One region of the Methylobacterium sp. yr668 genome, then DNA from elsewhere that is predicted to be linked to it. Evidence: riboswitches for the same ligand, from Rfam matches in the RefSeq annotation. Region 1 holds a riboswitch; the other holds the start of a gene.

Region 1 (15,227 bases):
CTTCCGTCCCATGATGACATCCTCCACATGGCTCAAAGCCATACCTTAGGGAGGACCACTTTTCAGGGGGCAGGCCAGGTCCGCTTGCGACCCAACGTTGCCTTAGATGCCTACATCTGGACATCTCAAAAGCAGTCGTTTGTCGATGGATATCGTTACGGTCGGGGTGTCCGTGGGTTCCGTGTCCTGGCTTGATCGAATGTTTCGTAGCGACGCTCGACCATCGGGTCAGGCAGCCGGTGTTCGGTGATATGAACTGTGCGAAGCCGAGGTTCTGAAAGGTACCTGCGGAAACTTCCATCCAATGTCACATTGGGCGGCTGTGCATCGTCACTCACGTGAACCAATCACGTGGGGAAAGCTCGATGATCAAAGCCATTCCGGTACTCGCCGGCATTTTTGGCGCAGGACTGGCCGGAAACGGCGTTTTCATGCTCACCGCACCCGAGGCATGGTATTTCGCGGTACCGGGCGTGACGACGACAGGGCCGTTCAATCAGCACTTCCTGCGCGATATCGGCCTGATCTTCGTGCTGATCGGGGCGGGGTTCGTGTACGGCGCGGCCCGACCCGGACCGCGCTCGCTACTCTGGACTCTCGGTGCCGTCTGGCTCTCGGGACACGCGCTGTTCCACTTCTGGGAGGTTGCGGTGGGCATCTGCGGGCCGGAGGTTCTACCCCGCGACTTTCCCGCGGTGACACTTCCTGCACTTATCGCGGTCGCCCTCAGCGTCTGGTCGTTCCGTCATGCCGACCATCGATGATCCGACCCGCGTCTTCGAACAGGAGCGTACGCGGCTCATCCGGCTCGCCTACCGCATGCTTGGGTCCCTCGGCGAGGCCGAGGATGTCGTACAGGACGCTTGGCTGCGCTGGCGGCACGTCGACCATGCCGAGGTCGCCTCGGCCGGCGCCTTCCTTTCGCGGACGGTCACGAGGCTCTGCCTGGACGTCATGAAGTCCGCCCGGGTCCGGCGTGAGACCTATTTCGGAACCTGGTTGCCCGAGCCCGTTGCCCTGGTGCCCGACGAAGCCCCTGGCGACGACCTGACGCTCACGCTGATGCTCGCCTTGGAGAGGCTCTCGCCGCTTGAGCGGGCCGCGTTCCTCCTGCACGACGTCTTCGCGGTCCCGCTTGCGGAAATCGCTCTCACCCTCCGGCGTGAGCCTCAGGCGGTTCGTCAGCTCGCCGCGAGGGCCAGGAAGCACGTGCAATCCGCACGCCCTCGCTTCCCCGTCGAGCGAGAAGAGGGGGCGCGTATCGCCAAGGCATTCTTCGAAGCATCGACGACGGGCGACGTCGCAGCGCTGCGCAGCATGCTCGCCGATGCCGTCGTGGTGCACTCCGACGGCGGCGGAAAGGTGCTCGCTTTCCCGCGGCCGATCATCGGAATCAACAAGGTCACGCGCATGTTCGAGGGGGTCGTGCGCAAGTCGTGGATCCAGCATGCCCGGAAGCTGCGGGACCTCTGGATCGATGGCCTGCCGGGCTACCTCAGCATGGAGCCGGGCGGGATGCTTCAGACCGTCGCCCTGGATATCCAGGGCGGGATGATCGTCGGCATCTACTTCACCCGCAACCCGGACAAGCTCCAGCGAATGGCGATGTCGTTCGGAGGGGCGGCGGGAGCGCCGACCCCTCACTGAGCCTCAACGGCGGGCGATTGCCAGCTCCCTTCGGCAGACCGTCGAGAACATGCAGAGCGGGTCGAGGTCGCTGGCGTGGCGGATGTCGGCGAAGGCGGCGAGATCCTTGTTCGGGGCGAAGTAGGTCTCGCCGATGCGCTGCATGACGCGCTCGGCTTCCTGGAGCGTCTCCGGCTCTCCGAAGAGCCTGATCTTGTTCACGATGGCATAGAGGTTCACCAGCTTGGCCGGGTCATCGAGTTCGTGCCGGAAGGCATCGCCGAACAAGGTCGACGCCTCCCTGATGAACTCACCATAGAGCGCTTCTCGTCGCGCCCGGTCCTGCACCAGCAGGGTCGCGCGCTCCTGGCTGCGTTGCGTCAGCCAGGTGGTCGCGAAGGAGGCCATCGCGCCGATGGCCGAACCGGCCAGCGCCGACAGCGCCGGAAAATAGGCTGCATCCATCGGCGGGAGACCTCAGGCCGTACGCTTCGGCTGTGCCGCCAGCCAGTCGCCGTAACGCCGCTGCGAGAGCCATGCGTCACCGGTGGGCGTGAGCCAGGGGCCGCCGAGGACCACCCCGAAATACGGTGCGGTGTCGTCCGTGCGCACTTCATGCGTCTCGCCGAGGCCATGGAAATGACGCTTCACCAACTCGACCATCGGCAGCCGCTCGGGCCCGGCGATCTCGACCATGCCATTTTGCGGTGGCGCCAGCGCGGCCTCGGCGACCTTCGCGGCCACGTCGGCCGACGCGATGGGCTGGATCGACGCGGAGGTCACACGCGCGACGCCGTCGACGATTGCGGCTCCCGCGATGGCGGCGACGAACTCGAAGAACTGCGTGGCGCGGACGAGGGTCCAGGGCACGCCCGCCGAGGCGATCAGTTCCTCCTGGGCAAGCTTGGCGCGGAAGTAGCCGCTGTCGAGCAGGAGTTCGGTCCCGACGACCGAGAGCGCGACGTGGTGGGACACGCCGGCATCCTTCTCGGCCGCGGCGAGGTTCCGTCCGGCGCGGACGAAGAAGTCCATGGCCGCGTCGTCGGCGAACGATGGCGAGTTGGCGACATCGACCACCACGGCGGCCCCCTCCAACGCTACTGCGAGGCCCTCGCCCGTGACGGCGTTGACGCCGGTGTTCGGCGAGGCCGCGAGGGCGTCATGGCCGGCGGCCTTCAGAGTGGTGACGACCTGCGAGCCGATCAGCCCCGTGCCGCCGATGACGACGATCTTCATGTGACGCTCCGTCCTGTGTCCGGTCCCGGTGGGGACGTTCGAAAACAAGACGAGAGCGGTCCCATCCGGTGTGACATCGGCTCCGATGAAATTGGTCCGAGTGGAGGCCAGACGCCTCTACGGTCAGGAAAATCCGTTCCGCCATGTCACGTCCGCTCTTCGACCCTCGTCATGCAGGGAGCATCACGAGGAACGACGATCATGACGCCCTCCATCGAGAGGCCGAGGCGGGACCGAACCCGCCAGCTCGCTAGGCGAAAGACGAAGGGTTGAAACCTCCCCGTCCGCTCCGATGGCAGTTCCTGACCCTCTTCGTCGGCCTGCTGGTCCCAACCTTGCTGTTCGTCGGTGTCCTGCTCTGGCGCTTCGCCGCGTCAGAACGCACTCGGGTCGAACAGGACGTGCAGATCCGAGCCCACGGCTTATCCGTGGCGTTCGACCGCGAGATCCATGGTGTGCTCTCGACACTTCAGGCGCTCGCGACCTCGCCGAGCCTCGCAGCTCACGACCTGCCGGCCTTCTACGCCCAGATGCAGGAGATCACCCGCCTGCAGGGGATCAATATCAACCTCCGGCGTATCGACGGGACTGCCGCGTTGACGACCCGAGCGCCGCTCGGAACCGCCGCACCTGCGCCCCTGGCCCTTGCGGAGATCGACGGAGAGGTTTTGCGAACGGGCGTCGCGGTGGTCAGCAACGTCTTCCTGACCTCGGTCTCGAAGCAGCCCGTCTTCCAGATCGTCGGCGCCCCTATCCGCATCGGCGAAACGCCAACCTATCTCCTCGCGGCCAGTCTCGACCTCGACCACCTCGTGGCAACGACGCGCCGAGAGGATCTCCCGTCCGGTTGGATCGGGTCGTTGGTGGATCGGAACGGAATCGTCGCAGTCCGCACCGAGCGGCAGGAGGACTTCGTCGGCAAGCTGACCTCGTCCGATTTTCGCACTCACACGGTCGACGACGCTGGACGGTATTACGGCCGCAACCGGGTCGGACAGGATGTCCTGGTTGGCTACGGCAAGTCGAAGCTGACGGGTTGGACCGCGGCGGTCGTGGTCGATAGGGAGCTTGCCGAGGCGCCGCTGCAACGTTCGATGATGATCCTCCTCGGGATGGGGCTCGTGCTCGGCCTGCCTGTCGTGGGCATCGCGTTCGGGGTCGGTCAACGGGTGGACCGTGCGATGCGTCGCCTCGGGGACGGCGCAGAGGCGATAGGCCAGGGGAGCCAAGTCGAGGCCATCGTGACCCCCATCCTGGAGGTGAACCGGATCGGGGCGGCGCTTGCGACGGCGGCGCTTCAATTGCAGGCACGGACACGCGAGCGCGAGGTCGCCGAGCTCGCCTTGCGCGACCTCAACCTGGCGCTGGAAGACCGAGTCGCCGCGCGCACGCAGGAACTCGACGACGCGAACCGCGCGCTCATTGGCGAGATGCAGTGCCGTGAGACGGCCGAGGCCCAACTACGGCAGTTGCAGAAGATGGAGGCCGTCGGCCAGCTCACCGGCGGCATCGCGCACGACTTCAACAACATGCTCGCCATCGTGATCGGCAGCCTCAACCTGATCCGCAAGCGCATGGCACGTGGCGAGAGCGACATCGAGCGCTTCATTGATGTTGCGACGGATGGTGCGAACCGCGCAGCCTCGCTCACCCAACGCCTGCTGGCTTTCTCGCGCCAACAGCCGCTCGCGCCGGAGCCCATCGATGCCAACAAGCTCGTATCCGGGATGTCAGAGATCCTGCGCCGCACGCTCGGCGGGGGCATCGCGTTGGAGACTGTGCTTGCCGGCGGCCTATGGCGCACCCATGCCGATGTGAGCCAATTGGAGAATGCCATCCTCAACCTGGCGGTCAACGCGCGGGACGCCATGCCGGATACCGACACCGGAAGTGGCCGCCTGACCATCGAGACGGCCAACGCCCACCTCGACGAGGCCTATGCCAGGACCGTGGAGATCTCACCCGGTCAGTACGTCCTGGTGGCCGTGACCGACTCGGGAACCGGCATGTCGCCGGAGGTCCTGGCCAAGGTGTTCGATCCGTTTTTCACCACCAAGCCCGTCGGCAAGGGAACAGGATTAGGCCTGTCGCAGGTCTACGGTTTCGTGCGGCAATCGAAGGGACACGCACGGATCTATTCGGAGCCTGGGCAGGGCACGAGCGTGAAGCTCTACTTACCGCGCTTCTATGGCGAGGGCGAAGCTGCCGGATCCCCTCAGGATGTTCGGCTCACGGCTGTCCTGCCCCTCGGATGCCGACGCGAGATCGTCCTCGTGGTCGAGGACGAGGAAGCCCTGCGCCTGCTCAGTGTCGAGGCCTTGCGCGAACTCGGCTACAGCGTGCGCCACGCCGAGAGCGGTGTCGCCGCATTGCGTATCCTAGATTCCCAGCCCGACATCGCGTTGATGTTCACCGACATCGTCATGGCCGACATGAACGGGCGTCGACTGGCCGAGGAGGCGATCCGGCGGCGTCCGGAACTCAAGGTGCTCTACACGACGGGGTTCACGCGCAATGCCGTGGTGCATAATGGCGTGCTCGATCCCGGCACGCATTTTCTGCCGAAGCCCTTCACCCTGCAGCAGCTGGCGAGCAAGGTGCGCGGCGTACTCGATCATATACCGAGACAGGTCGATGCGTGATCGATGCCGGTACGTACCGTCCGGCATCGTTGTGGTCCCGCCACAGCAGGCACGGCGGTCATTATCGAGGCGTTCGCTGCGGCGCCTCCCGCATCACATGCGGGAAGTCCCTGCGGCGCGGTTCGCAGAACCGCCGCTTTCCGAGCCACCCTCGGGGACGACGGCGGTTCGGTCGGCAACGCCGCAGGTTCTGCCCCGACGCTGCCGCTGACTTGGTCCTTGCTGGAGGCGTGGTCAGTAATCCCAGAACACCGGCACCCAACGGAAGGCATCGCCATCGGCGGCGACCCGGCCGACGGACGGGAACGGCAGGTGCGTGGCCACTAACTGTTCCCTGGTCCCGGCTAATTCCCGGAGAAGACGGATCCGAACGCGGGCTGCCTCCTCGGGGTCGTGCTCGAAACCGTTGTGCCAGCTGGGCTGGTCGAAGCCTACCGGAAAGATGGCGTCGCCGGCGAACGTGAGCCGCTCTCCGCCGGATGTCACGCGGACCACGCTGTGCCCGGGGGTGTGGCCCCCGGTGCGATGGACTACCACCCCCGGCGCGACCTCATGCGCATTCTCGAAGGTTCGCAGATGGCTGCTGTATGCCTCCGAGAACCGTTTGGCGGTGGATCGCAGGGCGTCCGGGAAGCCCGTCGGCATCGAGGTGCGGGAGAAATCGGGTGCTTCCCAGAACGCGACCTCGGCGGCCGCCACGTGGATCTGCAGGTCGGGCCGCAACTGTTCCTTCACCCCGTCGATGAGGAGCCCGCCGATATGGTCCATGTGCATGTGCGTCAGCACCAGGTCGGTCACGGACGCCAGATCGATTCCGCCCGCTTCCAGGACGTTTGACCAGCTGGCCGGCTCGCGGCAGATCCAGGTTCGGATCCAACCCGAGTCCGGCATCGATGAGGATGGTCTGCTCGCCGCTTCGCACCAAAACGGCATTCAGCGGCCAGTCGAATGCGTCCGGCGCTAGGAACATGTCGTCCAGCCATTCCGCCCGAAGCGCTGGGTCTGCATTGTGAGCGAGCATTGCCGTCGGAAGGGGCAAGACCCCATCGCTGACGACCAGCACGTCGATCTCGCCGATGCGCACCGCGTATCGTGACGGCACCAATTCCTCCGAACTTGGACGCGCTCGGTGAGGATCTCTCGTATCGGTTTGGCCGGTCATTGAAGTGTCCATGGTCGCCCCTTGATCGGGACGCGCGGACATCCGGCTCACTAGGATCCGGAAACGCGCGCCTTCACACAGGACGAGACCGGGTCCGCGAATGCGACATGTGTTGTCAGGGATCGAGGCCGGTGGATGACCGCTTCGGTCGAAACGCCCTCAAGGATACGGTCTTCCTTCCACACCTCTTGGCCGTGGCGCAGACGGGCGGGTCCCGACCCAATTTCGCCGCTCAAGGTAACGCGCGCTGGACCCGGAAGCAGTCGTCCGCTAGCCGATCAGCCAGCGCGAAACGATGGCCGTGTCGAGCCCGAACCCGTAGATCCGAATTGATCCGGTCGCGAGTTTGAGAGATTCGATCGCGTTCGGCCCTAATCCTTCGAGGGCCATCACCAGGGCCCGCAACGAGTTGCCGTGGGCGACGACCAGCGTCGGACCCCGCATCGTCGCCGGCTGGATATGCCTCAGGTAAAAGGGCACCACCCGGGCAACGGTGTCGCGGAGGCTCTCGCCCCCGGGCGGAGTACCCGCATAGGAGCGCCTCCAGCCCTCGATCCGTTCCGGCCCGAAACGCAGGGCGGCGGTCGCCTTGTCGAGCCCGCTCATGTCGCCGTAATCGCGCTCGTCCAGGGCTGCGGTGCGGTCGGGGACCAGCGCGGGCTGACCGAGGGCATCGAGCGCCAGGCGCGCGGTGTCGATGGCCCTCGACAGGGTCGAGGTGAATGCCGCGTCGAACCGGAAGCCCTCCCGTCCGAGGCGCGATCCGGCCGCCTCGGCTTCCCGTCGCTCCCTCTCGGTCAGGGGCGCGTCGATCATCCCCGTGAACAGGCCTTCGGCGTTCGCCCGGCTCTCGCCGTGCCTGACCAGAACCAGCTGTCGGATCGGTGGATGTTCGACCGAGGCGACCACGGAGGCTTGCGTCAATGTCTCGCTCGACCGCTTAGGATTGCATGATGGCAAGCGACGTGAAGTAGGCGCCGTAACCCAGCACCATGACGGCGGCGACACCGTCGAGGACGTAGGGCGTCACCTTCCGGTAGACCCCGGTCCCGCCAAGGACGAGCCCCGCTCCGACGACGGCCAGGCCGAGACCGACGCCGAGCGTTGCGGTCCCCGCGCCTTCGCGTAGCGCCACGCCGAGCCAGACCACGAGGATCTCCAACCCCTCGGCGACGAGGGCCCATGCCGCGACGCCGAGGCCCGCCGCGTTCAGGGGGCGGTTCCAGTGCCCATCCACCGACGCGGCCGCATCTCCCGCGCGCCGTTTCGAATACCCGTCGACGAACTCGTAGGCGAGGTAGAGGCCGAAGCCGAGAAGCAGGACCGCCGAGATCCAATCGATCACGTTCAGCGCCAGAAGGTAGGCCGCCGAGCGAAGGGCGACCGCGAGCGCGGCAACGGCGAGCGCGCCGACGACGGAGCCGGCAAGGATGCTCCGCCATCCGAACCGGTAGGCGCCGGTCAGCATCACCGAGGCGGCGATGAAGAGTTCGGTGAAGGTCACCTGGAAGGTGATCAGGGCACCGAGCCACGAGATGGTCATGAATGGGTCCCCGGGGTTGGCTCGCCCGCTCCTATCACCGCTGGCCGACCCGTTCGCGGATTTCGTGGCGCCCGACCTCCATCGATCCCCCGGGATTGACCGCCTTGAGGCAATCGCGAATAAGCCCAGCACGGTAATGGTGTCTGCCGGGCTTTGAGCCGAACCGCCGATCCCTGATGCGGCTGATGACTCCTACTTTTCGCGCTTTTGCGAACTGGAGGAGTCATGCGCGCGTCGTTCCGGAACCTTTTCCACGACCTCGATCTAGCCGGCTTCCTGCGGACACGCCGGTCGCACGCCATCTCGGTGGCGCGCTGGTCGGTCATCCTGTTGCCGATGGCCGTTGCCGTGGGCACCCTCTGCGCCGCCTTCCTGTGGAGCCTCGACGCGGCCACCGAGGCGCGCTTCGACCATCCCTGGCTGCTGTTCCTGCTTCCCGTCGGCGGTTTCGCCGTGGGTCTTCTCTATCTTCTGTTCGGGAAGAGCGTGGAGGCCGGCAACAACCTCATCGTCGAGGAGATCCACGATCCGGACGGCGGCGTGCCGCTCCGGATGGCGCCGCTGATCTTTCTCGGCACCATCGTCACGCACCTGTTCGGTGGGTCGGCCGGGCGCGAGGGCACTGCGGTGCAGATGGGCGGAAGCCTCGCCAGCGGCTTTGGCAAGCTCTTCGGGGTGGATGCGGCCGGGGTCCGGGTCCTCCTGATGGCGGGCATCGCCGCCGGCTTCGGTGCGGTCTTCGGCACCCCCATCGCCGGTGCGGTGTTCGCGCTGGAGGTGCTCGCGGTCGGTCGCGTCGAGTATGCCGCCCTGGTACCCTGCCTCCTCGCCGCGGTGGTCGGCGACTGGACCTGCCAAGCCTGGGGCATCCACCACGGATTCTACCACGTCGACTTCCTCGCCGGCGGCGCGAAGGCCCTGACCGTCGATCCACTGCTTCTCGCCAAGGTCGCCGTCGCCGGCGTCGCGTTCGGCCTCGTCGGTTTGCTGTTCGCGGAGGCCAACCACCTCCTCGGCGGGTGGCTCAAGCGCTTGGTCCCGTACGGACCGCTTCGCCCGGTGATCGGCGGTCTGGCCGTGATCGGCCTCGTCTACGCCCTCGGGACGCGCGACTACCTCGGGCTCGGCGTCTCGGCGGCCGACCCCGGCGGGATGACCATCAACACCTTCTTCGGTCCGGACGTGCACCCCTGGAGCTGGGCCCTCAAGATCTTGTTCACGGTCGTGACCTTGAGCGCGGGGTTCAAGGGCGGCGAGGTCACCCCCCTGTTCTTCATCGGGGCCGCGCTCGGCAACGCCCTGGCCGGATTGCTCGGCGCGCCGGTGGACCTGTTCGCGGCGCTGGGGTTCGTCGCGGTCTTCGCGGGCGCCGCCAACACGCCGCTCGCCTGCACGCTGATGGGCATCGAGCTCTTCGGCGCGACGCACGGGGTCTACCTCGCGGTGGCCTGCTTCCTCGCGTACCTCTGCTCGGGCCACAACGGCATCTACCTGTCGCAGCGCATCGCCGTCCCGAAGGCGGCGACAGGCATCGCCGGCGGCGCGACCTTGCGCGAGGCGCGGTCGGGGCGCGCGCCGGCCGTCGGGCCCCGGCCCGCCCCCTCGTCCACCGTCCACTGAAGGAGCCGACATGAACGCTTCGCATCGCGTCGTCGCGACCGAGACCGGCATGATCCGGATCTACATGAGGCCCCGGGACCGGGCGGGCACCGGTCGGACCGGATGGTTTTCCGGCGGCAGGCCGCTCTATCGGGAGCTCGTCGCCCAGGCCAAGGCGGAGGGCCTCATGAACGCCGTCGCCCACCAGTCCCACCACGGCTACAGCAACCATGGGCCGATCCAGGACGATGGGGCCGAGTCGCTCAACCCCGAGCTGACCATGTGCGTCGAGCTGATCGGTACCCGCGAGCAGCTCGAAGGCTTCTGCGGCCGGCACGGTGCCCAACTCGCGAACAAGGTCATCGTCTACAAGCACCTTGAGCACTGGAGCGTCAGCCATGTCGGCGTCGGCGCGGCGGGGCGGGCTGCCTGACCTGGACCGTCCCGGGCCGTTCCAGGCATCGGAGCGCCGGATAGGCCAACGGATGCGATAGCCGGCCATGGGTGCGCGGTCCGACCTTCGGACCGGCAGGCTTCAGCGCTGGTCGGACCGCCAGCGCGGGAGACCTATGCCCTTGCCGATTCGCCCGATCTCCGCCCTGCGTAACGTCCTCCAGGGGGAGGCATCCGACGGCCTGATCCTGATGGCGAGCGCCGCCCTGGCGCTCGCCATCGCGAACTCCGGCTGGTCGGACGCCCACTTCCCAGTCCTCAAGACATACGTCGGCGGCCTCAGCGTCCTGCACTGGGTCAACGATGGTCTGATGGCGGCGTTCTTCCTGCTCGTCGGCCTGGAGATCAAGCGGGAGGTCCTTGATGGGCGCCTGCTGACCTGGCCGGACCGAGTGCTGCCTGGCGTCCCGGCGCTTGGCGGCAGGGTCGCTCCGGCGCTGATCTACGTCGCGGTGAACCGGCACTCGCCCGAGACCCTGCGCGGCTGGGCGATCCCGACCGCGACCGACATTGACTTCGCCCTCGGGGTGCTGGCCCTGCTCGGATCGCGGGTGTCCGTGTCGCTCAAGATCTTCCTGACCGCGCTCGCCATCATCGACGACCTCGGGGCGGTGCTCATCATCGCAGCCTTCTACACCGCGGACCTGTCGCTTCCGATGCTCGCCGGGGCGGCGGCCGTGTTCGCGGTCCTGTTCGGCATGAACAAGGCGGGGGTGAGCCGGCTGACGCCCTACCTCGTCCTCGGCGCCGTGCTGTCTTATCCCCCCCCCTGCTGCATCCGGACCATCAAGCATGGCTGCCAATAAATTATTGAATACCGAATTTACCGGAAAATAAGTGCCCTATCGATTATAAAACTCGGATGTGTATTTTTGTGACCGTTCCCTATCGGATCTATTGTGGTGCGTGCCACTGCGTTTCGGGGGCGTTCTAGATACGGAGAACTTCAAGTTCCCGTCTGCAGGTCTCGCCGAAGTCGGCGAGGGGGTCCGCGTCCTTCCCCTGTCTGATCCTGTCCTGGATCTCGGCGAAGGTCAGGTTCGGCGAGGCATAGATGGCGACCACCTGTGAAAGCAGCCGCTCGGCCGCCTCGATCACCGGGCGCGTCGACCTCAGGCGCATGCGGCCGATGAGGGCGAACATGCCGACGACCACCTCCGGGCCCTCTGGGTCGTGGGTGATCGCGTCGGCCAGACACTTCGACGCCTCGGCGATGAACTCGTCGTAGAGCGCCTCGCGCTTCCCCGCCTCCTGCACCTGCCATTGCGCCTTGCGCGCGCCGTTCTGGGTCAGCCACGTCGTCACCAACGACGAGGCCGCGCCCACGAGGGAGCCGGCCAGGCCGGTGGCGGCCGTAAGGACCGCGATTTCCATGACGTCCTCCTGATCGAATCTCAGCGACCTTCGCCTGCGCGACCCACGACGAGGGTCCGTTCAAGCATGTCGAGGTGGGCGTCGAAGTAGGCGGCCATATCCATGGGGTAGGCATCCCCGAACTGCGTGCGCCAGATCGAGGCGGACACGGCCGCTGCCATCATCAGGTTCGGGAACTCGCTAGCGGCGACAGGCCGGAATTCGCCGCGTTCCACACCGTAGGCGAGGACGGCGGCCAACCGGGCGTTCACCGGCCCGATGACCTCGTCGTGCCACCGCACAGCCAGTTCCGGAAAGCGTGTCCCGTCGGCTAGCAGCAGCCGGAGCAACTCCCGGCCGCGTCGGTCATGGACCAGGGCGTCGTAGACGAACCGGAAGTAGGCCCGGAGGATCTCCATCGCCGGGCCCTTCGGATTGGTCGCCAAGCTGGCGAGTAGGTCGAGGGTGGGCTGCACCATTTCCTTGAAGGTGGCGACGAAAAGATCCTCCTTGCTCGGGAAGTAGAGGTAGACCGTGCCCTTCGTGATCCCGGCGCGCAGGGCCACGTCGTCGACCCGCGTCCCGGCGAAGCCCTTTAGGGCGAACTCCTCGAACGCCGCCTCCAGGATCTCGCCCGGTCGCGCTTCCTTGCGTCTTTGCCTGGGTCCGACCGCCACCTTGCTCATTGCATTCCTTGTTGACTGACTGGTTAGTTATTAGTAGATCATGGGCATCCCGGCAAGCGCGTCGCCGTCATGGCCGTATCGCCGCCCCGGGAAAACCTTTTCGCCCCATCCCGGGGCACCGGAATGGCCGTCGCCCCCTCCTCAGGTTCGACGGCCAAGAAGGAGCGGCTGCTCCGCCCCCTCGCAGCCGCTCCTTCGCCTCCCATCCACGCGGGTGACACGGAGCCCGATCCCATGATGACCCGCCTGACGCTTGTTTCGGTCGCGCTGCTCGCCGCCGCCGATGCGGTTGCGGCCGACGGTCGGCCTACGACCGAGGCGGTCTCCGTGAAGACGGTCACCGCGATCCGCACCCCGGTCTCGGAGGACGTGGTGCTGAGCGGGGACATCCAGGCGAAGTATCTATCCAACGTCTCCTTCCGCGTGACCGGCAAGATCGCGGAGCGCCTTGCCGAGGTCGGGGACCACGTCCAGGCCAATCAGGTCATCGCGAGGCTGGAGCCGCAGGAGCAACAGGTCAACGTCGACACCGCCCAGGCCGCGCTGAACTCCGCCGAGGCGCTCCTCACACAGGCCAAGGTGAACTTCGAGCGCCAGCAGACCCTGATGAGGAGCGGCTACACCACCCGCACCACCTACGACGGGGCGGAGCAGCAGCTTCGAACGACGCAGGCGTCGGTCGATTCGGCCCGGGCGGCCCTCGGGACGGCCAAGGAGCAGTTCACCTACACCGAGCTTCGAACCGGCGTGGCCGGCATCATCACCGCCCGCAGCGCGGAGGCGGGCCAGGTGGTCTCCTCGGGCCAGACCGTGTTCACGCTGGCGCAGGACGGGAGTCGCGACGCCGTCTTCACGGTCCCGACGATCCTGCTGGAGCCGCCCCCTGAGAGCCGGAAGGTCGACGTCTCGCTCCAGGCCGACCCGCGCGTGACCACCGTCGGGACCGTGCGGGAGATCTCCCCCACCGTGGACACGAACTCCGGCGGCGTCCGTGTGAAGATCGGTCTCGACACGGTGCCGGCCGGGATGTCGCTGGGGGCGGTGGTCCTCGGACGTGCCCGCCTGCGCCCGCGGGATGCGGTGACCCTGCCGTGGAGCTCGCTCTTCCGTTGGAAGGACGCGTCGGCGGTCTGGGTCCTCGACCCGGGAACGGGGAGCGTGTCGCCCAAGCCCGTCGAGATCGACCGCTACGAAGGCTCGGGCATCGTCCTCGCCGGTGGCGTCGAGCCTGGCGAGGAGGTCGTCACCGCCGGCATCCAGTTCCTGTCACCGGGCCGAAAGGTCACCGTCGCCGGAAAGGGCACGCCGTGAGCCGCCTCGTCCTCCCCATCGCCGTCCTCGTCGTCCTTTCGGGCTGCAAGGAGCAGAAGGCCGAGGCCCCGCCGCCGGTCCGCCCGGTCCTGACGACGACCGTGGCACTGGAGGAAGCCCGGATATTCGGCCCCTTCGCGGGCACGGTCCAGCCACGCTACGAGAGCCAACTCGGCTTCCGGATCGGCGGTCGCATCGTCGCCCGCGACGCCTTCGTCGGCGACCAGGTCGCCAAGGGCACGCGGCTCGCCGCCCTCGATCCCACCGTGCAGCAATTCGCCCTGGTGCGGGCCCGCGCCGACTTGGCCGATGCCCAGGCGCAGGTGAAGAACGCCTCGGCCGCCGAGGGGCGGCAACGCATCCTGTTCGAGAACAACAGCGCCGTGACGCAGGCCCAGCTCGACGGGGCGGTGGCCAATCGCGACACCGCCGACGCCCGGCTGGCCCAGGCCAAGGCCGCCCTGCAGAAGGCCACGGACGAGCTCGGCTACGCCACGCTCACCGCGGGCTTCGACGGCGTCGTCACGGCGTGGAGCGCCGAGGTCGGGCAGGTGGTCCCGCCGGGGCAGGTGGTGGTCACGATGGCGCGTCCCGACGTGCGTGAGGCCGTGGTCGACATCCCGGACGATCTGATCGACGAATTGCCGAAGGACATCGAGTTCACCGTCCGGCTTCAGGAGGTGCCCGAGGTCACCGCCTGGGCCCGCGTGCGCGAGATCGGTCCCCTGGCCGAAGCCTCGACCCGGACGCGACGCGTGCGCATGTCCCTGATCGATCCGCCCGACGGTTTCCGCCTCGGCAATACCGTCACGGTCGCGTTCGAGCGCCCGGTCTCCCCGCGCTTCCCCGTGCCGTCGACGGCCCTCGTCGAGGACGACGGCCATGCCGCGGTCTGGGTCGTCGCCCCGGATGGCAGGACCATCAACCGCCGCGAGGTCACGATCCTGGAACGCGAGGAGGGTCGCGCCTTCGTCGGCACCGGTCTCAAGGCCGGCGAGAAGGTCGCCGTCGCCGGCGTCCACGGCTTCGCCGAGGGCCAGGCGGTCCGGCTTCCCGAGACCGGCCTCTAGGCCCGATCCGCCTCGCCCTTCCCCTTCAATCGCCCTTTCCGTTCACCCGCGGGTCCCGGACCTGTCGCGCCTCGCGAGGATGCGCCGATGAAATCCTTCAACATCTCGGAATGGGCGCTGTCCCACCGGTCCTTCATCTGGTTCCTCATGGCCATCGCCCTGTTGGCCGGGGCCATGGCCTACACCAAGCTCGGGCGCGAGGAGGACCCGGCCTTCGCGATCAAGACCATGGTCGTCCAGGCCCGCTGGCCGGGCGCCACCATCGACGAGACGCTCCAACAGGTCACCGAGCGCATCGAGAAGGAGGTCAAGCAGATCAACGCGGTCGATTACACGAAGAGCTACACGACCCCGGGCCAGACCACGGTGTTCGTGAACCTTCGCGAGACCACGCCCCCCAAGACCATCCCGTGGCTGTTCTACCAGGTGCGCAAGCGCCTCGGCGACATCCAGGGCACGTTCCCGCAGGGCGTCCAGCCGCTGGGCTACAACGACGAGTTCGGCGACGTGTTCGGCAACATCTACGCCTTCACGTCGGACGGCCTC
Region 2 (15,227 bases), on a different contig from region 1:
CGGGACGCGGCTACAAGATCGTCGCGGAATAGCCGCCCTGCGCGGCCGCGCCTTGTGCGGGCGCGGGGCCCGGACATCCTGCCCGGGTCGTTCAGGGAGAGCGCCGTGATTCGATTCTTCTACAATCTCAGCCCCAACCCCATGAAGGTCGCCCTCTGCCTCGAGGAGATGGGGCTGCCCTACGAGCCGGTGCCGGTCGACACCCGCAGGGGCGAGCAGTTCGATCCGGCCTACACGGCCGTCAATCCGAACGGGAAGGTGCCGGCGATCGTCGACGGCGACGTCACCGTGTTCGATTCGAACGCGATCCTGATGTACCTGGCGGGCAAGACCGGCCGGTTCCTGCCGGAGGGCGAGCCGGTCCGCGGCGAGATGCTGTCCTGGCTGATGTTCGTGGCGACCGGCATCGGGCCGTTCTCCGGCCAGTGCGTGCATTTCCGCCACTTCGCGCAGGACGGGGGCGCCTACGCCACCGAGCGCTACGCCTTCGAGGCGCGCCGGCACTGGGGCATCCTCGACCAGCGCCTCGCCGACCGCACCTACGTGCTGGGCGACACCTACACGATCGTCGACATGGCGGTCTGGGGCTGGGCCCGGATGGTGCCCTTCGTCCTCGGCGAAGGTGCCTTCGGGGACCTGCCCAACGTCAAGCGCCACCTCGACGCGCTCAACGCGCGGCCGGCCGCCCAGGCCGCCGAGGCGCTGAAGGGCCGCCACGCCTTCAAGGCGGAGATGGACGCCGAGGCGCGGGGCTTCATGTTCCGCGCCGTGAAGGGCGCCGCCTGACGCCCCGCCGGACCGGTCCCGCGCCTCAGGGCGCGGGGGCGGTCACCGTGAGCATCGGCAGGGTGACGGAGAGCGTTCCGGCCGGCACGCGCGCGATGCCGAGCGTGAGGCAGGCGCCGAGTCCGAGACAGAGAGCGAGACCGAGCATCGAGGTCTCGAAGCCGCGATAAACCCATTCCATGACGGTCCCCTTTCGCGAGGCAACCGCAGGATGCGCGCATCGCGTTAAGGGATCGGTGCGCCAGCGCGCACGATCTCACAGTCCGGAGGCGACGAGGGCCGCGCCCGCCGCGATCAGCGCGACGCCGGCCCAGGCGGCGAGGCTGAGGGTCTCGCCGAGCAGGGTGGCGCCGAGGATCGCCACCAGCACGACGCTGAGCTTGTCGATCGGCGCGACCCGGGCAGCGTCGCCCAGCGACAGCGCGCGGAAGTAGCAGAGCCACGACGCCCCGGTGGCGAGCCCCGACAGGACGAGGAAGACGAGGCTCCGACCGGAGATCTGCGCGAGGCCGCCGGCCTGCCCGGAGGCGACCACGATCGCGCCGGCGAAGACCAGGATCACCGCGGTGCGCACGAAGGTCGCGACGTCCGACGGCACGCCCGCGACCCCGACCTTGGCGAGGATCGCGGTCAGCGCCGCGAAGCCGGCGGCGAGCGCCCAGAAGCGCCAGGATTCCAGCAGGGGGCTCACAGAAATTCCCACGCCGTCCCTATTCGCAGGGCTCGGACGCATCCTCGTCCTTGCGAGCGCAGCGAAGCAATTCAGACAGCGCCACGCTCGACGATGTCGCGCCGCCCTGGGTCGCTTCGCTGCGCTCGCGCTGACGGCGCGGCCCAGCGTGACCCGCACGACTCCTTGCCGAACCGTCAATGTTTCCCGTGAAACATCCGCTGTTCACAGGAGCTTGTCGACGGTGATCGGCAGGTCGCGCACCCGCCTGCCGGTGGCGTGGAAGACCGCGTTGGCGATGGCGGCCGCGGTGCCGACGATGCCGATCTCGCCGAGCCCCTTCACGCCCAGCGGGTTCGCCTTGTCCTCCTCCTCCACGAAGATCACGTCGATGTCGTAGATGTCGGCGTGGACCGGCACATGGTACTCGCCGAGGTTGTGGTTCATGAACCGGCCGATGCGGTGGTCGAGCATCGACTCCTCCTCGAGCGCCGAGCCGATCCCCATCACCACGCCGCCGAGGATCTGGCTGCGCGCCGTCTTCGGGTTCAGCACCTTGCCGGCCGCGATCGCCGAGACGATGCGGGTGACCCGGACCTGACCCAGCTCCTCGTCGACCTTCACCTCGGCGAAGATCGCCGAGTGGGTGTAGGCCTCGTATTTCTGATTGAAGTCCTTGTCGGGCCCGGCCTCCTCGATCGCCTCGACCTTGTCGACGCCCGCCGCCTGCAGCACCTCGACGAGCGACACGCTGCGGCCCGGATCGCCCGCGACCGCGATGCGGCCGTCCGCGAACACGGCGCGGTCGAAGTCGACGTTGGCCAGCGGCGAGTTCTCCATGGCGCGGGCGAGCTTGAACACCTGCGCGCCGACGTTGCGGCAGGCCTTCATCACGGCGGTGCCCGAGGAGGCGGCCGTCCACGAGCCGCCGGCGACCGGGGCCTCCGGCAGGCGGGTGTCGCCGAGCTTGGTGGTGACCGCGTCCATCGGCAGGCCCAGCGTGTCGGCCGCGATCTGCGTCAGGATCGTGTAGGTGCCGGTGCCGATATCGCCGGTGGAGTTGCCGACCGTCAGGCGGCCGTCCGGCGTCAGGGTCGCGATGGCGCTCGACTGCATCATCATCGATTCCCAGATGCCGGTGGCCACGCCCCAGCCGACCAGCTCCCGGCCCTCGCGCATGGAGCGGGGCTCAGGGCTGCGCTTCGCCCAGCCGAACCGCTCGGCGCCCTGCCGGAAGCAGCTCTTCAGCTCCTTCGAGCCGAAAGGCTTGCCCTCGGCGGTGGCGTCGGACTCGGCGTAGTTCTTCAGCCGCAGCTCGATCGGGTCGAGCCCGGTCGCGTAGGCGAGTTCGTCCATCGCGGTCTCGATGGCGAAGACGCCGGTCACCGCGCCGGGGGCGCGCATGTCGCCGGGCGTCGGCGTGTCGAGCTTCACCAGGCGGTAGCCGAGGGCGACGTTGTCGCACCGGTAGAGGACGCCCGACCAGTTGACGACGACCTCCTGGTAATCCTCGTACTGCGAGGTGCCCTGGACGGCGTCGTGGCGCAGGGCCGTCAGCCTCCCGTCGGCCTCGGCGCCGAGCGCGATCGTCTGCAGCGCCTCCGACCGGTAGGTGAAGCTCCACAGCTGGTCGCGGGTCAGGGTCACGCGCACGGAGCGCTTCAGCTCCTGGGCGGCCAGCATCGCCAGGAACAGCTGGTACTGCGGGCGCAGGCCCGAGCCGAAGCCGCCGCCGAGATAGGGGTTGAGCACCCGGACCTGATCGGGCTTCAGGCCGAAGACGTTGGTGAGATACTGGTGGCTGTTCGAGACGCCCTGGATCTTGTCGTAGACCGTGTAGGTGCCGTCCTGCTCGACCACCACCGTGGAGGCGTGCGGCTCCATCGGGTTGTGGTGCTCGTCGGCGAGGCTGTAGGCGCCCTGCACGCGGACCGGCGCGCTGCCGAACGCCTTGTCGGCGTCGCCCCAGGGCTCCGGCGGCGGCTTGATGCCCGTGCGCTTGTAGGGCGGGTCGTAGGCGGTGCCGCGCAGGGCCTCCAGGTCGGTCCCGGGCTCCTCCATCGCGTAGCTCACGCGGACGAGGGACGCGGCGTAGCGCGCGGTCTCGAAATCCTCCGCCACCACCAGGGCGACCGGCTGGCCGCTGAACACGATCAGGTCGTCGTAGAGGGCGCGGAACGGCGAGCCGGGGGGCGCCACCTGGTCCTGGAAGTTCTTGTCCCGCCACGCGGTTCGCGGCCGGTTCTCGTGGGTGAGGACCTTGAGGACGCCCGGTACCGCCTCGGCCTCGGCGGAGTCGATGGCGGTGATCCGGCCCTTGGCGATCGAGCTCGACACGACAACGCCGTAGGCGAGGTCGGGCGCGGCGAACTCGCCCGCGTACTTGGCGAGCCCGGTGACCTTGGCGGGCCCGTCGATGCGGCTGCGCGGGCTGCCGACGAAGGTGTCGCGGCCGGTGGAGCTGAAGGTCTGGGTCATGGCGGGCCCTACTGGATGCGCTTGTCGCTGAGCGACTGGGGCGTGCCGGCGGCGGCCTGCTCGAGGCCGCGCACGATGGCGCGCCGGGCGAGATCGATCTTGAAGCCGTTCTCCGACTGGGGCTTGGCCTCCGCGACGATCAGGTCGGCCGCCGCCTGGAAGCTCTCGCGGGTCGCGGGCCGGCCCTCCAGCAGGGCCTCGGCCTCGCGGTTGCGCCAGGGCTTGTGGGCGACGCCGCCGAGCGCCAGCCGCGCGGTCTTCACCCGGTCGCCGTCGAGTTCCAGGGCCGCCGCCACCGAGACCAGCGCGAAGGCGTAGGACAGGCGGTCGCGCAGCTTCAGGTAGGTGTAGTGCTGCGGGAAGCGGCTCTCCGGCAGGTCGACCGACACGATGATCTCGCCGGGGGCGAGGTTCGTGTCCCGCTCGGGCGAATCCCCCGGCAGGCGGTGGAACTCGGAGAACGGGATCGACCGGTCGCCCTGCGGCCCGCTCACCCGCACGGTGGCCTCCAGGGCGGCCAGCGCGATGCACATGTCGGAGGGGTGGGTGGCGATGCAGTGCGCGCTCGTCCCGAAGATCGCGTGGATGCGGTTCATCCCGCCGATCGCCGGGCAGCCGGAGCCGGGCGCACGCTTGTTGCAGGGCGTGGCCACGTCGTAGAAATAGTAGCAGCGGGTCCGCTGGAGCAGGTTGCCGCCCGTGGAGGCGGCGTTGCGCAGCTGCGCCGAGGCGCCGGCCAGGATGGCGTTGCGCAGGAGCGGGTACCGAGCCGCGACCCGATCGTCGTAGGCCGCCTTGGCGTTGGTCACGAGCGCCCCGATCCGCAGGCCGTCCCCGCTGTCCTCGATCCGGTCGAGGGGCAGGCGGGTGATGTCGATCAGCCGGCCCGGCTTCTCGACCTCGTACTTCATCAGGTCGATCAGGTTGGTGCCGCCGGCGATGAAGCGGGCCCCGGCCCCGAAGGCCTGCACCGCCTCCGCCACCGTGCCGGCGCGGACGTAGTCGAAGCGGTTCATCGGGCGCCTCCCTGCATGACGTCCTCGATGGCGTCGACGATGTTGGTGTAGGCGCCGCAGCGGCAGATATTGCCGCTCATCGCCTCGCGGATCTCGTCCCGGGTGTGGGCGTGGCCCTCGTTCATCAGGCCGACTGACGAGCAGAGCTGGCCCGGCGTGCAGTAGCCGCACTGGAAGGCGTCGTGCTCGATGAACGCCTCCTGGATCGGGTGGAGGGCGTTGCTGCCCGCCCGGTCGCCGAGGGCGGCCAGCCCCTCGACCGTGGTGATCTCGGCCCCGTCCTTCATCACCGCCAGCGTCAGGCAGGAATTCACCCGGGTGCCGTTCACCAGCACCGTGCAGGCTCCGCACTGGCCGTGGTCGCAGCCCTTCTTGGTGCCGGTGAGGTCGAGCCGCTCGCGCAGGAGGTCGAGGAGCGTGGTCCACGGCGCGACCTGCAGTTCGCGCCGCTGCCCGTTGATCGTCAGCGTGATGCCGATCGGCGTGTCCGCCGACACCGGCGGCTGGGTCTCGAGGCGCATGATGTCGTCCACGGTCTGGGCCGGCCGGGGCCGGGCGGGAGCGGATCGGTCCGGGGCAGCGACCGGCAGCGACGCGCGGGCCGCGGCCTGGGCTTCCGGTCGATAACCATTCCAATCTGCGCCTGTTCCGGAGCGCGCCGTCTCAACCCGTGAGCGAGGGTGGCGCGCCTGCGGCGCGCATATCGGCCGCCGCACCGTCCGACATTGCCGGCCCCACCCCGCCTCGGCTAACCCTCCTTCCCGCAGAGTCCACGCCGCACCCCGGAGCCACCGATGGCCGCACTCGACGCGATCCTCAACGACATCGACACGGACCTGGAGAACGCCCTGGAGCGGCTGTTCGCCTTCCTGCGGATCCCGTCGATCTCCACCGATCCCGCCTATGCCGGGCATTGCCGCGAGGCCGCCGCCTGGCTCGCCCAGGACCTGACCGCGCTGGGCTTCGAGACCTCGGTGGAGGAGACCTCGCTCCACCCGGTGGTCCTGGCCCACCGGCCGAAGCCGGGAGCGCCGCACGTCCTGTTCTACGGCCATTACGACGTGCAGCCGGTCGATCCCCTCGACCTGTGGAAGACGCCGCCCTTCGAGCCGCACATCGCTGACGACGGCCAGGGCGGCAAGACGATCGTCGGGCGCGGCGCCTCCGACGACAAGGGTCAGGTGATGACCTTCGTGGAGGCATGCCGGGCCTATATCGCCATGCACGGCGAGTTGCCTTGCGGCGTCACGATCCTGATCGAGGGCGCCGAGGAGAGTGGATCACAAGGCCTGCCCGAATGGGTCGCGGCCAACCGCGAGAGACTCGGCTGCGACGTGGTGTTGGTCTGCGACACCGGCATGTGGGACCGGAAGACCCCGGCCATCACGTCGTCGCTGCGCGGGCTCGCCTATTTCGAGGTGAAGGTCACCTGCGCCGACCGCGACCTGCATTCCGGCTTCTTCGGCGGCGCGGCGCGCAACCCGATCCACGTTCTGTCGAAGATCATCGCCGACCTGCACGACGCGGACGGGCGGGTGACGATCCCGGGCTTCTACGAGGGCGTTCACGAGCGCCCGCCGGAGGTGCTGGAGCAGTGGCGCGGCCTCGGCCTGACGCCGGAGACACTGCTCGGGCCGATCGGCCTCAAGGAGCCCGCGGGCGAGCGCGGGCGGATGCCGATCGAGCTGGTGCAGTCCCGCCCCTCCTGCGACGCCAACGGCATCATCGGCGGCTATACGGGCGAGGGCACCAAGACGGTGATCGCCTCCACCGCCTCCGCCAAGGTCTCGTTCCGCCTCGTGGACGACCAGGACCCGAAGCGGCTCGCCGAGAGCTTCGAGGCCTTCGTGCGCGCGCGGGTGCCGGCCGACTGCCAGGTCGAGGTCATCACCTACAAGGGCTCGCGGGCGATCAGCCTGCCCTTCGACATGCCGCAGCTCGGCGCCGCCAAGGCGGCGCTGCAGGACGAGTGGGGCGTGCCGGCGGTGACCGTGGGCGCGGGCGGCTCGATCCCGATCGTCGGCGACTTCAAGCGGATCCTGGGGCGCGACACCCTGCTGATCGGCTTCGGCCTCGACGACGACCGGATCCACTCGCCGAACGAGAAGTACGACCTGACGAGCTTCCACAAGGGCACGCGCTCCTGGGCGCGGATCCTCGCGGCCCTCGGCCAGGGCTGATCCCGGCGGAAGGCCGATCTCAGCGGGCGGGCGCCGCCCGCATCTTCCCGTCGACCCAGGCCCAGAGCGCCCGGACCTCCTCGGCGGCCTGGCTGCCGGGGGCGAATTCCGTGACGCCGAGCCCGGTCGCCAGGGCGTCCTGGTGGTCGACTCGGTGGATGATCCCGGGCTCGGCCAGCACGCCCAGGGCGCGCAGTTGCGCCGCGTAGGCGCTGGTGCGCGGCGAGGGCGGCGGCGGGCACTGGTTCAGCACCAGGGCCAGCCGCTCCCGCAGGCCGAGGCCGACCAGCGCCTGGAGCGTCGGCCGGGCGGCCACGATGTCGAGCCGGGAGGGGCGGACCGGCATCAGGACGAAATCGGCGTCCTTCAGGGCCGGGGCGAGGCCGGACGCGCTGCCGGCGGTGTCGAGGACGGCGAGGGTGGTGCCCTGCTCGGCGAGGATGCCGAGGATCTCCGAGAGCTGGCCCATCTCCCAGGGCTGGACCCGGTCGACCGCGACGGCGTCGCGCGCGCGGTCGCTCCTGCCGTCGGCCTTGCGCAGGGCCCCCCAGCCGGCCAGCGAGCTCTGCGGGTCGAGATCGAGGGCGGTCACCTGCTCGCCCGCTTCCGTGGCGGCGACCGCCAGGGAGGCCGCCAGGGTGGTCTTGCCCGTCCCGCCCTTCTGCACCGCCAGGGCGAGGACCCGCAGCGGCCCGGCGGCGGGCCGGGGCGCGGTCTCCGGCGCCGGTTCGGATCCTTCGGGATCCATGCGTGTCCCACCTCTCCACATCTGCCAGCCGGGCCGCGGCCCGTGCGGCGCCGAATCGAACGCCCGGCACGACCGTGCTTAGCGTGACGGCGTGGGCCGGAGTCAGCGTCGCGCCCCGGCACCTGTGGACCGCCCCGAGGCGGCTCCCGATCACCGGGACCGCGGACCGGTCCCGGAATTCCGCCGCGAGGCCGCCGCGCTACCGCATCGCGGGATCGTGCGCCGGGCCCGCGCGTTGGGCCGGCATCCCCACAGGTTGAGCGGCGCGCCAAGACCCTCGCCCCGACAAGCTCCGCGACAGGATTCCCATGCGCCTCGACCGCCGCCGCCTGCTCGGAACCGGTCTCCTGGCCCTCGCCACCCCCGCGGCGCGCGCCGCGACGCCGTCGCCCCCGACGAGCCGGCCCGTGGGGACGCTGGAGCTCGCCATCGCCGCGGACGCGCCCTCGACCCCCACGGGGCTCGCCATCGCCCGGGGCGGCCGGATCTTCGTGATGATGCCGCGCTTCACCGGCGCGGAGCCGATCACCCTCGGCGAGGTGCTGCCCGACGGGTCGGTGAAGCCCTACCCGGACGCGGCGACCAACCGCCCGGATCCGGGGGCGCCGCAGGCGTCGCTATTCCACGTCCCCAACGGCGTCTTCGACCGCGACGACACCCTCTGGATCCTCGATGCCGGCCTGCCCGCGGGCAAGGGGCGTCCGGTGCCGGGCGGCGCGAAGATCCTGGCGATCGATATCGGCCGGAACAGCGTCCGCCGGACGATCCCCCTCGACGCGGGCATCGGCCCGGATTCCTCCCTGAACGACCTGCGGGTCGACGTGCGCGACGGGCGGGCTCTGGCCTACGTCACCGACCAGGGCCAGTCCGGCGCGGGCGCGATCCTGGCGGTCGACCTCGACAGCGGGCGGGTGGTGCGGCGCCTCGCGGACCACGTCAGCACGCGGTCCGAGGAGGGCCTGGTCAAGTTCGTGGAGCGCCGCCCCGTGATGGAGCGGAAGGGCGACGCGCCCGAGAAGAGCCCGAAGGGCGGCGCCAACGGCATCGCGATCAGTCCGGATGGCCGCCGCCTCTACTACGCGCCGCTGATGAGCCGGCGGCTCTACGCGGTCGAGACCGCGGCCCTGCGCGATCCGGGCGTCGCGGACGCGGCCGTGGCCGCCGCCGTCGAGGATCTCGGCGAGAAGGGCATGACCGGGGGGCTGACCACCGATTCCCAGGACCGGGTCTATCTCAGCCTGCAGGAGCACAACGCGGTCGGCCGGCGCCTGCCGGACGGCACCGTCGAGGTGCTGGCCGCCGACGACCGGCTGGTCTGGGCCGACACGTTCTGGATCACCCCGGACCGGTGGCTCTATATCTCGGCGGCCCAGGTCAACCGGCGGCCGGAATTCAACCGCGGCCGAGACCTGCAGCAGCCGCCCTACGCGATCCTGCGCATGCGCATCGACGCCGACCCAGTCCTGTAGCGGATCATGACGGACCTCTCGCACGACCCGGACTTCTTCGCCCTGCTCACCGGCAGCTACGCGCGGCGCCTCGGCGAGCCTCTGGTGCCGGCGGATGCGGACGCGGACTGGCTCTACGCGGCGGCCCCGTTCGCGGTGCTCGCCCATGACGGGGGCGCGGATCCGCGCTTCGTCTACGCCAACCGGACCGCGCAGGCCTGCTTCGGCTACGCGTGGGACGAGCTCGTCGGCCTGCCCTCGCGGCTCTCGGCCGAGGCTCCCGAGCGGGCCGAGCGGCAGCGGCTCCTCGACGCGGTCACCCGGGACGGCTTCAGCCGCGGCTATCGCGGCCTGCGGATCGCCAAGGACGGCCGGCGCTTCTGGATCGACGAGGCGGTGGTCTGGCAGCTCGACCGCGACGGCGCGACGGTGGGGCAGGCCGCGACCTTCGCCCAGTGGCGCGACGCGTGAGGGCCGGGCCGCGCCGATGCGCGCGGCCGCCGCCCGGTCAGCCGTCCTCCTCGATGCTGACCTGGGCGATCTGCACGGCGCCGCCGTTCCAATGGGCCGCCACGAGGTGGCCCAGCGCGACCGCGAGGACGCAGAGCACCACCGAGGCGAACACGTTGACCATGGCCCGGACCACCGCGCCGTTCCGCATGAGGTCGAGGGTCTGGAGGCTGAACGACGAGAAGGTCGTGTAGCCGCCGCACAGCCCGATCATCACGAACAGGCGGACGTTCTCGGAGACCGGGAAGCGCCCATGCGCCAGGGTCAGCGTGCCGAACAGGCCGATGATGAAAGAGCCCGTCACGTTGATGAGGATCGTGCCCCAGGGCAGGTCGCGGCTGATGGGCAGCGCCAGCACCGAGACGACGTAGCGGGCCAGGGTGCCGAGGGCACCGCCGATCATGACCAGGATGCAGGTGGTGAAGGACATGCGCGCTCCAGTACGTCGGGCGGGCATGAGAAACCCGCCGTCGCGGCGGGTGCTTGCAAGACGCACTCCCACCGCCGGTTTCGCGGTAGGAGTCATCAGCCCTGACGGGCGGTTTCGGGGAACTCCATCCCCATCGGGGACGGCCCATAGCGCCTGCGCGGGCCGAGTGCAACGGCCGCCTGGGGCAGCCCCCGGGTCCGATTGTCAGGCCCGCTTGTCAGGCCCGCCCCTCCTGCACGGCGTGGCAGGCGACGCCGTCGAGGAGCGCCGGCACCTCGGTCCGGCAGCGGTCGTTGGCGAGCGGGCAGCGCGGGTTGAAGGTGCAGCCGGGCGGCGGGTCGATCGGGTTCGGGATCTCGCCGGAGACCGGCACCCGGGCGCGGCCGACATGGGCGAGGTCGGGCACGGCGTCGAGGAGCATCCGCGTGTAGGGGTGGCGCGGCGTCGCGAACAGGTCCCTGGCGGACGCGACCTCCACGAGGCGGCCGAGATACATCACGCCCACGCGGGTCGCCATGTGGCGGACCACGGCGAGGTTGTGGGAGATGAACAGGTAGGTCAGCCCCAGCCGGTCCTGCAGGTCGCGCATCAGGTTGAGGATCTGCGCCTGCACCGAGACGTCGAGCGCCGAGGTCGGCTCGTCGCCCACCAGGAACTCGGCCTGGCTCGCCAGCGCCCGGGCGATCGCCACCCGCTGGCGCTGCCCGCCTGAGAATTCGTGCGGGTATTTTTTGGAATCATCCGCGTGGAGGCCGACGAGGCCGAGAAGCTCGCCGACCCGGGCGCGGATCGCCCCCTCCCCCTGGATCAGGTCGAAGGCCCGGATCGGCTCGGCGATGATCTTCCCCACCCGCCAGCGCGGGTTCATGGACGCGTAGGGGTCCTGGAAGATCATCTGGATCCGGGCGCGCAGGCGCCGCCGCGCCGCGGCCTGGCGCGGGTCGGTCATCGAGACGCCGGTGATCCGCACCTCGCCGGCCGTGGGCGGCAGCAGGCCGACCACCATCCGGGCCACGGTCGACTTGCCGGAGCCGGATTCTCCGACGATCGCGAAGGTCTCGCCCTTCCGGATCTCGAAGCCGACGCGGTCGACCGCCGTGAGGAATTTCCGCGGCTCGCGCTCGATCACCCGGTTGAGCCAGGGCTTCGAGACGTCGAACTGGCGGCGCAGGTCGGTGACTTCGACGTAGGCGCTCACGCTGCGCGCTCCGCTGCATCGTACAGGTGACAGGCCACCCGGCTCGCGTCGACCGGGATCGGCTCGGGCCGCTCGACCCGGCAGCGGGCGAAGACCTTCGGGCAGCGCGGGTTGAAGGCGCAGCCCTTCGGGATGGCGGTGAGCCGCGGCATCGAGCCCGGGATCTGGCTGAGCCGGTCGGCCTCCTGCGAGAGGGTCGGGATCGCCCCCATCAGGCCGACCGCGTAGGGGTGGTGGGGCTTGGCGATCACCGAGGCGACCGGGCCGATCTCGGCCACCCGCCCGGCATACATCACCGCCACCCGGTCGGCGGCCTCGGCGATGACGCCCATGTCGTGGGTGACCAGCATCACCGCGGTGCCGTGCTCGCGGCACAGGCGCTTCAGCAGCGTGATGATCTGGGCCTGGACCGAGACGTCGAGCGCCGTGGTCGGCTCGTCCGCGATGATCAGCTCCGGCTCGGCCGCGAGCGCCAGCGCGATCACCACCCGCTGGCGCATGCCGCCGGAGAACTCGTGCGGGTAGCCGTCGATGCGCCGCTCCGGCGCCGGGATGCCGACCTCGGCCAGCAGATCGATGGCGCGGGTCCGGGCCGCCTTGGCCGACAGGTCGGTGTGGGTGCGCAGGGTCTCGACGATCTGGTCGCCGACCCGGAACAGCGGGTCGAGCGAGGTCAGCGGATCCTGGAAGATCATGCCGATGCGCTTGCCGCGCACCCGCCGCATCGCCTCGGGGGAGAGGTTGTCGATGCGCTCGCCCCGCAGGCGGATCTCGCCGCCGGCGATCCGGCCGGGGCGGTCGATCAGCCCGATCACCGCCGAGCCGGTCACCGACTTGCCGGCCCCGGACTCGCCGACCACGCCCAGGATCTCGCCGCGGCCGATATCGAACGAGACCCGGTCGATGGCGGTGAGCGGCCCGCGGCGGGTGTCGAAGGCGACCGTCAGGTCGCGCACGGAGAGGATGGTGTCGGTCATGCCTTGGCCGTTCCGGCGTCGGGCCGTCGGACGGCCACTCCCGTCCTTGCGAGCGGAGCGAAGCAATCCAGCGGCGCTATGGTCACCAATGTCGCGCTGCCCTGGGTCGCTTCGCTGCGCTCGCGATGACGATGCCCGATCATTGCAGCTTCGGATTGAGCGCGTCGCGCAGCCAATCCCCCAGGAGGTTGATGGCGATGACGAGCCCGGCGAGCGCCAGCCCCGGGAAGGCGACGATCCACCACTCGCCGGAGAACAGGAACCGGTTGCCGGTGCGGATCAGCGTGCCGAGCGACGGCATGGTCTCGGGCAGGCCGGTGCCGAGGAACGACAGCGTCGCCTCGGTGATGATCGCGAGCGCGAGGTTGATGGTCGCGATCACGAAGACCGGGCCGGTGACGTTCGGCAGGACGTGGCGGACCATGATCACCGGGGGCGACAGGCCGATCAGCCGCGCCGCCTGGACGTAATCCTTGCCCTTCTCGACCATCACGGAGGAGCGCACGGTCCGGGCGTACTGCACCCAGAAGGACAGGCCGATCGAGACCACGATCAGCCCGATCAAGGGCCCGACGTCGAGGGCGCTGCCGAAGCTCGCCTTGGCAACGCCGTCCACCACCAGGGCGATCAGGATCGCCGGGAAGGTGAGCTGCACGTCGGCGACCCGCATGATCAGCGTGTCGAGGAAGCCCCCCGCGTAGCCGGCGATCAGGCCGAGCGCGATGCCGAGGATCCCGGAGGTCACCACCCCGAGCACGCCGACGATCAGCGACAGGCGCAGGCCGTACAGCACCGCCGAGAGCACGTCCCGGCCCTGGTCATCGGTGCCGAGATAGAACGGCGCCTGACCGTCCGCCTGCCAGATCGGCGGCAGGTTGGAGTTGATCAGGTCGAGCTGGGCCGGATCGTAGGGGTTCTGCGGGGCGATCCACGGCGACGCGAAGGCGAGACCGACCATCAGCAGCGTGGCGATCAGCGCCGCCACCGCCACCTTCGATCGCAGGAAGTTCGCCAGCAGGTCGGAGTCGCGCCAGCGCGCGAGCCGCGAGGGCTTCGCCTCCGGCAGCGGGACAGGCGGGGCGTCGCCCGCGTCGAGGTCGTATCCGCTCATCGGCCGCCCCTCACGCCATGTCCAATCGGGAAGCTCAGGGAGGCAGCCACCGTCTTTGCGAGCGGAGCGAAGCAATGCAGCAGCGCCACGCCGACCGGACGCGCGCTGCCCTGGGTCGCTTCGCCGCGCTCGCGATGAAGGGGCGGCCAGGCGGAGGAGTCCGTCATGTCCGACCTCACGCCGTCCGCCCGGCGGGCAGCCGCAGGCGCGGGTCCACCACCGTGTAGAGGATGTCGACCACGAGGTTGATGGTCACGAAGATCAGGGCGACGAGCAGTAGGTACGCGGACATGATCGGGATATCGACGTTCTGCACGGCCTGGACGAACAGCAGGCCCATGCCGGGCCACTGGAACACCGTCTCGGTGATGATCGAGAAGGCGATGACCGAGCCGAGCTGCAGCCCCGCGATGGTGATCACCGGCACCAGGGTGTTCTTGAGCGCGTGGCGCAGGTGGACGGCCCGGGTGGTGAGCCCCCGCGCCCGGGCGAAGCGGACGTAGTCGGTGCGCAGCACCTCCAGCATCTCGGCGCGGACCAGCCGCATGATCAGCGTCATCTGGAACAGGCCGAGCGTCACCGAGGGCAGGATCAGCGCCTTGAGCCCGGAGGCGGTCAGGAAGCCGGTGGTCCACCAGCCGAGCCGCACCGTGTCGCCGCGCCCGTAGGAGGGCAGCCAGCCCAGCGTCACCGAGAACAGGTAGATCAGCAGGATGCCGATCAGGAAGGTCGGCAGGCTGATCCCGATCAGCGAGACCGCCTGGAACAGCCCGGCGAGCCAGGACTCGCGGCGCAGCGCGCAGTACACGCCCATCAGGATTCCCACCACCAGGGCGAAGATCGTGGCGCAGAAGGCGAGCTCCAGCGTCGCCGGCATGCGCTCAGCGAGCAGCTGCGAGACCGGCTGCCGGAACTGGTACGAGATGCCGAACTGGCCCCGCACCACGTTGCCGGCGTAGCGGACGAACTGGACCAGGACCGGGTCGTCGAGGCCGAGATCCGTCCGGATCTGGGCCCGCTCGGCCACGGTGGTGTCGGGCCCGACGATCTGGTTCACGGGGTCGCCCGCGAACCGGAACATCGCGAAGGCGATGAGCCCGACGACCGCGAGGACCGCGGCCGCCTGGATCACCCGGCGCAGCAGGAAGGCGAGCACGCCCCGGCCCCTACTGCGGGTCCTTCGACACCCAGTAGAGCAGCAGCAGGTTGTCGGCGCGCTGCGTCAGGTGGACCTTCTTGGAGACGCCCCAGGCCAGCGCCTGCTGGTGCAGCGGGATGTAGCCCCAGTCGGCGTTGAGGACGTCGAAGCCCTCCTTGATCAGGGCGTCGCGCTTGGTCTTGTCGGTCTCGGATTCGACCTTGTCGGCGATCGCGTCGATCTTCGGGTCGCAGTAGCCGGCGAGGTTCCAGCTGCCCCGGCCCGACTTGTCGCCGGGCTTCCGGCAGCCGACGATCTCGTAGAGGATGTTGTGGCTGTCCAGCGAGGACGGGGTCCAGCCCAGCAGGTAGAACGAGGTGTCGTAGGCCGGCGCCAGCACCTTGGCGAAGTACTTGGCCTTCGGCTGGGCGTTCAGGTTCACCTTGACGTTGATGCGGGCAAGCATCGAGACCACCGCCTGGCAGATCGCCTCGTCGTTGACGTAGCGGTCGTTCGGGCAGTCCATGGTCAGCGAGA

The links. Region 1 has a riboswitch for fluoride ahead of BM419_RS29070 (voltage-gated chloride channel family protein). Riboswitches for the same ligand answer to the same signal wherever they lie in the genome.
Region 2: it holds a riboswitch for fluoride, as region 1 does, so the genes downstream of both, crcB (fluoride efflux transporter CrcB) here and BM419_RS29070 (voltage-gated chloride channel family protein) in region 1, are expected to answer to the same signal.

What each region holds. Positions count from the first base shown of each region.
Region 1 is NZ_FOZY01000046.1:12,462-27,688, reverse strand. Features, by position in the region: partial or broken gene BM419_RS29115 (transposase) at 1-12, opposite strand, end outside; gene BM419_RS29110 (hypothetical protein) at 366-764, shown strand; gene BM419_RS29105 (sigma-70 family RNA polymerase sigma factor) at 748-1,647, shown strand; gene BM419_RS29100 (hypothetical protein) at 1,651-2,091, opposite strand; gene BM419_RS29095 (SDR family oxidoreductase) at 2,104-2,862, opposite strand; gene BM419_RS29090 (ATP-binding protein) at 3,132-5,504, shown strand; partial or broken gene BM419_RS29085 (MBL fold metallo-hydrolase) at 5,739-6,666, opposite strand; gene BM419_RS29080 (2,3-bisphosphoglycerate-dependent phosphoglycerate mutase) at 6,937-7,575, opposite strand; gene BM419_RS29075 (hypothetical protein) at 7,607-8,209, opposite strand; fluoride riboswitch at 8,333-8,411, shown strand; gene BM419_RS29070 (voltage-gated chloride channel family protein) at 8,435-9,829, shown strand; gene BM419_RS29065 (DUF190 domain-containing protein) at 9,840-10,241, shown strand; partial or broken gene BM419_RS29060 (Na+/H+ antiporter NhaA) at 10,378-11,016, shown strand; gene BM419_RS29055 (hypothetical protein) at 11,192-11,635, opposite strand; gene BM419_RS29050 (TetR/AcrR family transcriptional regulator) at 11,656-12,300, opposite strand; gene BM419_RS29045 (efflux RND transporter periplasmic adaptor subunit) at 12,535-13,611, shown strand; gene BM419_RS29040 (efflux RND transporter periplasmic adaptor subunit) at 13,608-14,681, shown strand; gene BM419_RS29035 (efflux RND transporter permease subunit) at 14,769-15,227, shown strand, end outside.
Region 2 is NZ_FOZY01000025.1:14,045-29,271, reverse strand. Features, by position in the region: gene BM419_RS23950 (M48 family metalloprotease) at 1-32, shown strand, start outside; gene BM419_RS23945 (glutathione S-transferase family protein) at 106-786, shown strand; gene BM419_RS32560 (hypothetical protein) at 812-967, opposite strand; gene BM419_RS23940 (EamA family transporter) at 1,043-1,477, opposite strand; gene BM419_RS23935 (xanthine dehydrogenase family protein molybdopterin-binding subunit) at 1,682-3,934, opposite strand; gene BM419_RS23930 (FAD binding domain-containing protein) at 3,943-4,950, opposite strand; gene BM419_RS23925 ((2Fe-2S)-binding protein) at 4,947-5,471, opposite strand; gene BM419_RS23920 (M20/M25/M40 family metallo-hydrolase) at 5,745-7,130, shown strand; gene BM419_RS23915 (ParA family protein) at 7,150-7,878, opposite strand; gene BM419_RS23910 (SMP-30/gluconolactonase/LRE family protein) at 8,187-9,347, shown strand; gene BM419_RS23905 (MEKHLA domain-containing protein) at 9,354-9,797, shown strand; gene crcB (fluoride efflux transporter CrcB) at 9,835-10,266, opposite strand; fluoride riboswitch at 10,346-10,407, opposite strand; gene BM419_RS23895 (ABC transporter ATP-binding protein) at 10,484-11,464, opposite strand; gene BM419_RS23890 (ABC transporter ATP-binding protein) at 11,461-12,441, opposite strand; gene BM419_RS23885 (ABC transporter permease) at 12,581-13,552, opposite strand; gene BM419_RS23880 (ABC transporter permease) at 13,728-14,708, opposite strand; gene BM419_RS23875 (ABC transporter substrate-binding protein) at 14,719-15,227, opposite strand, start outside.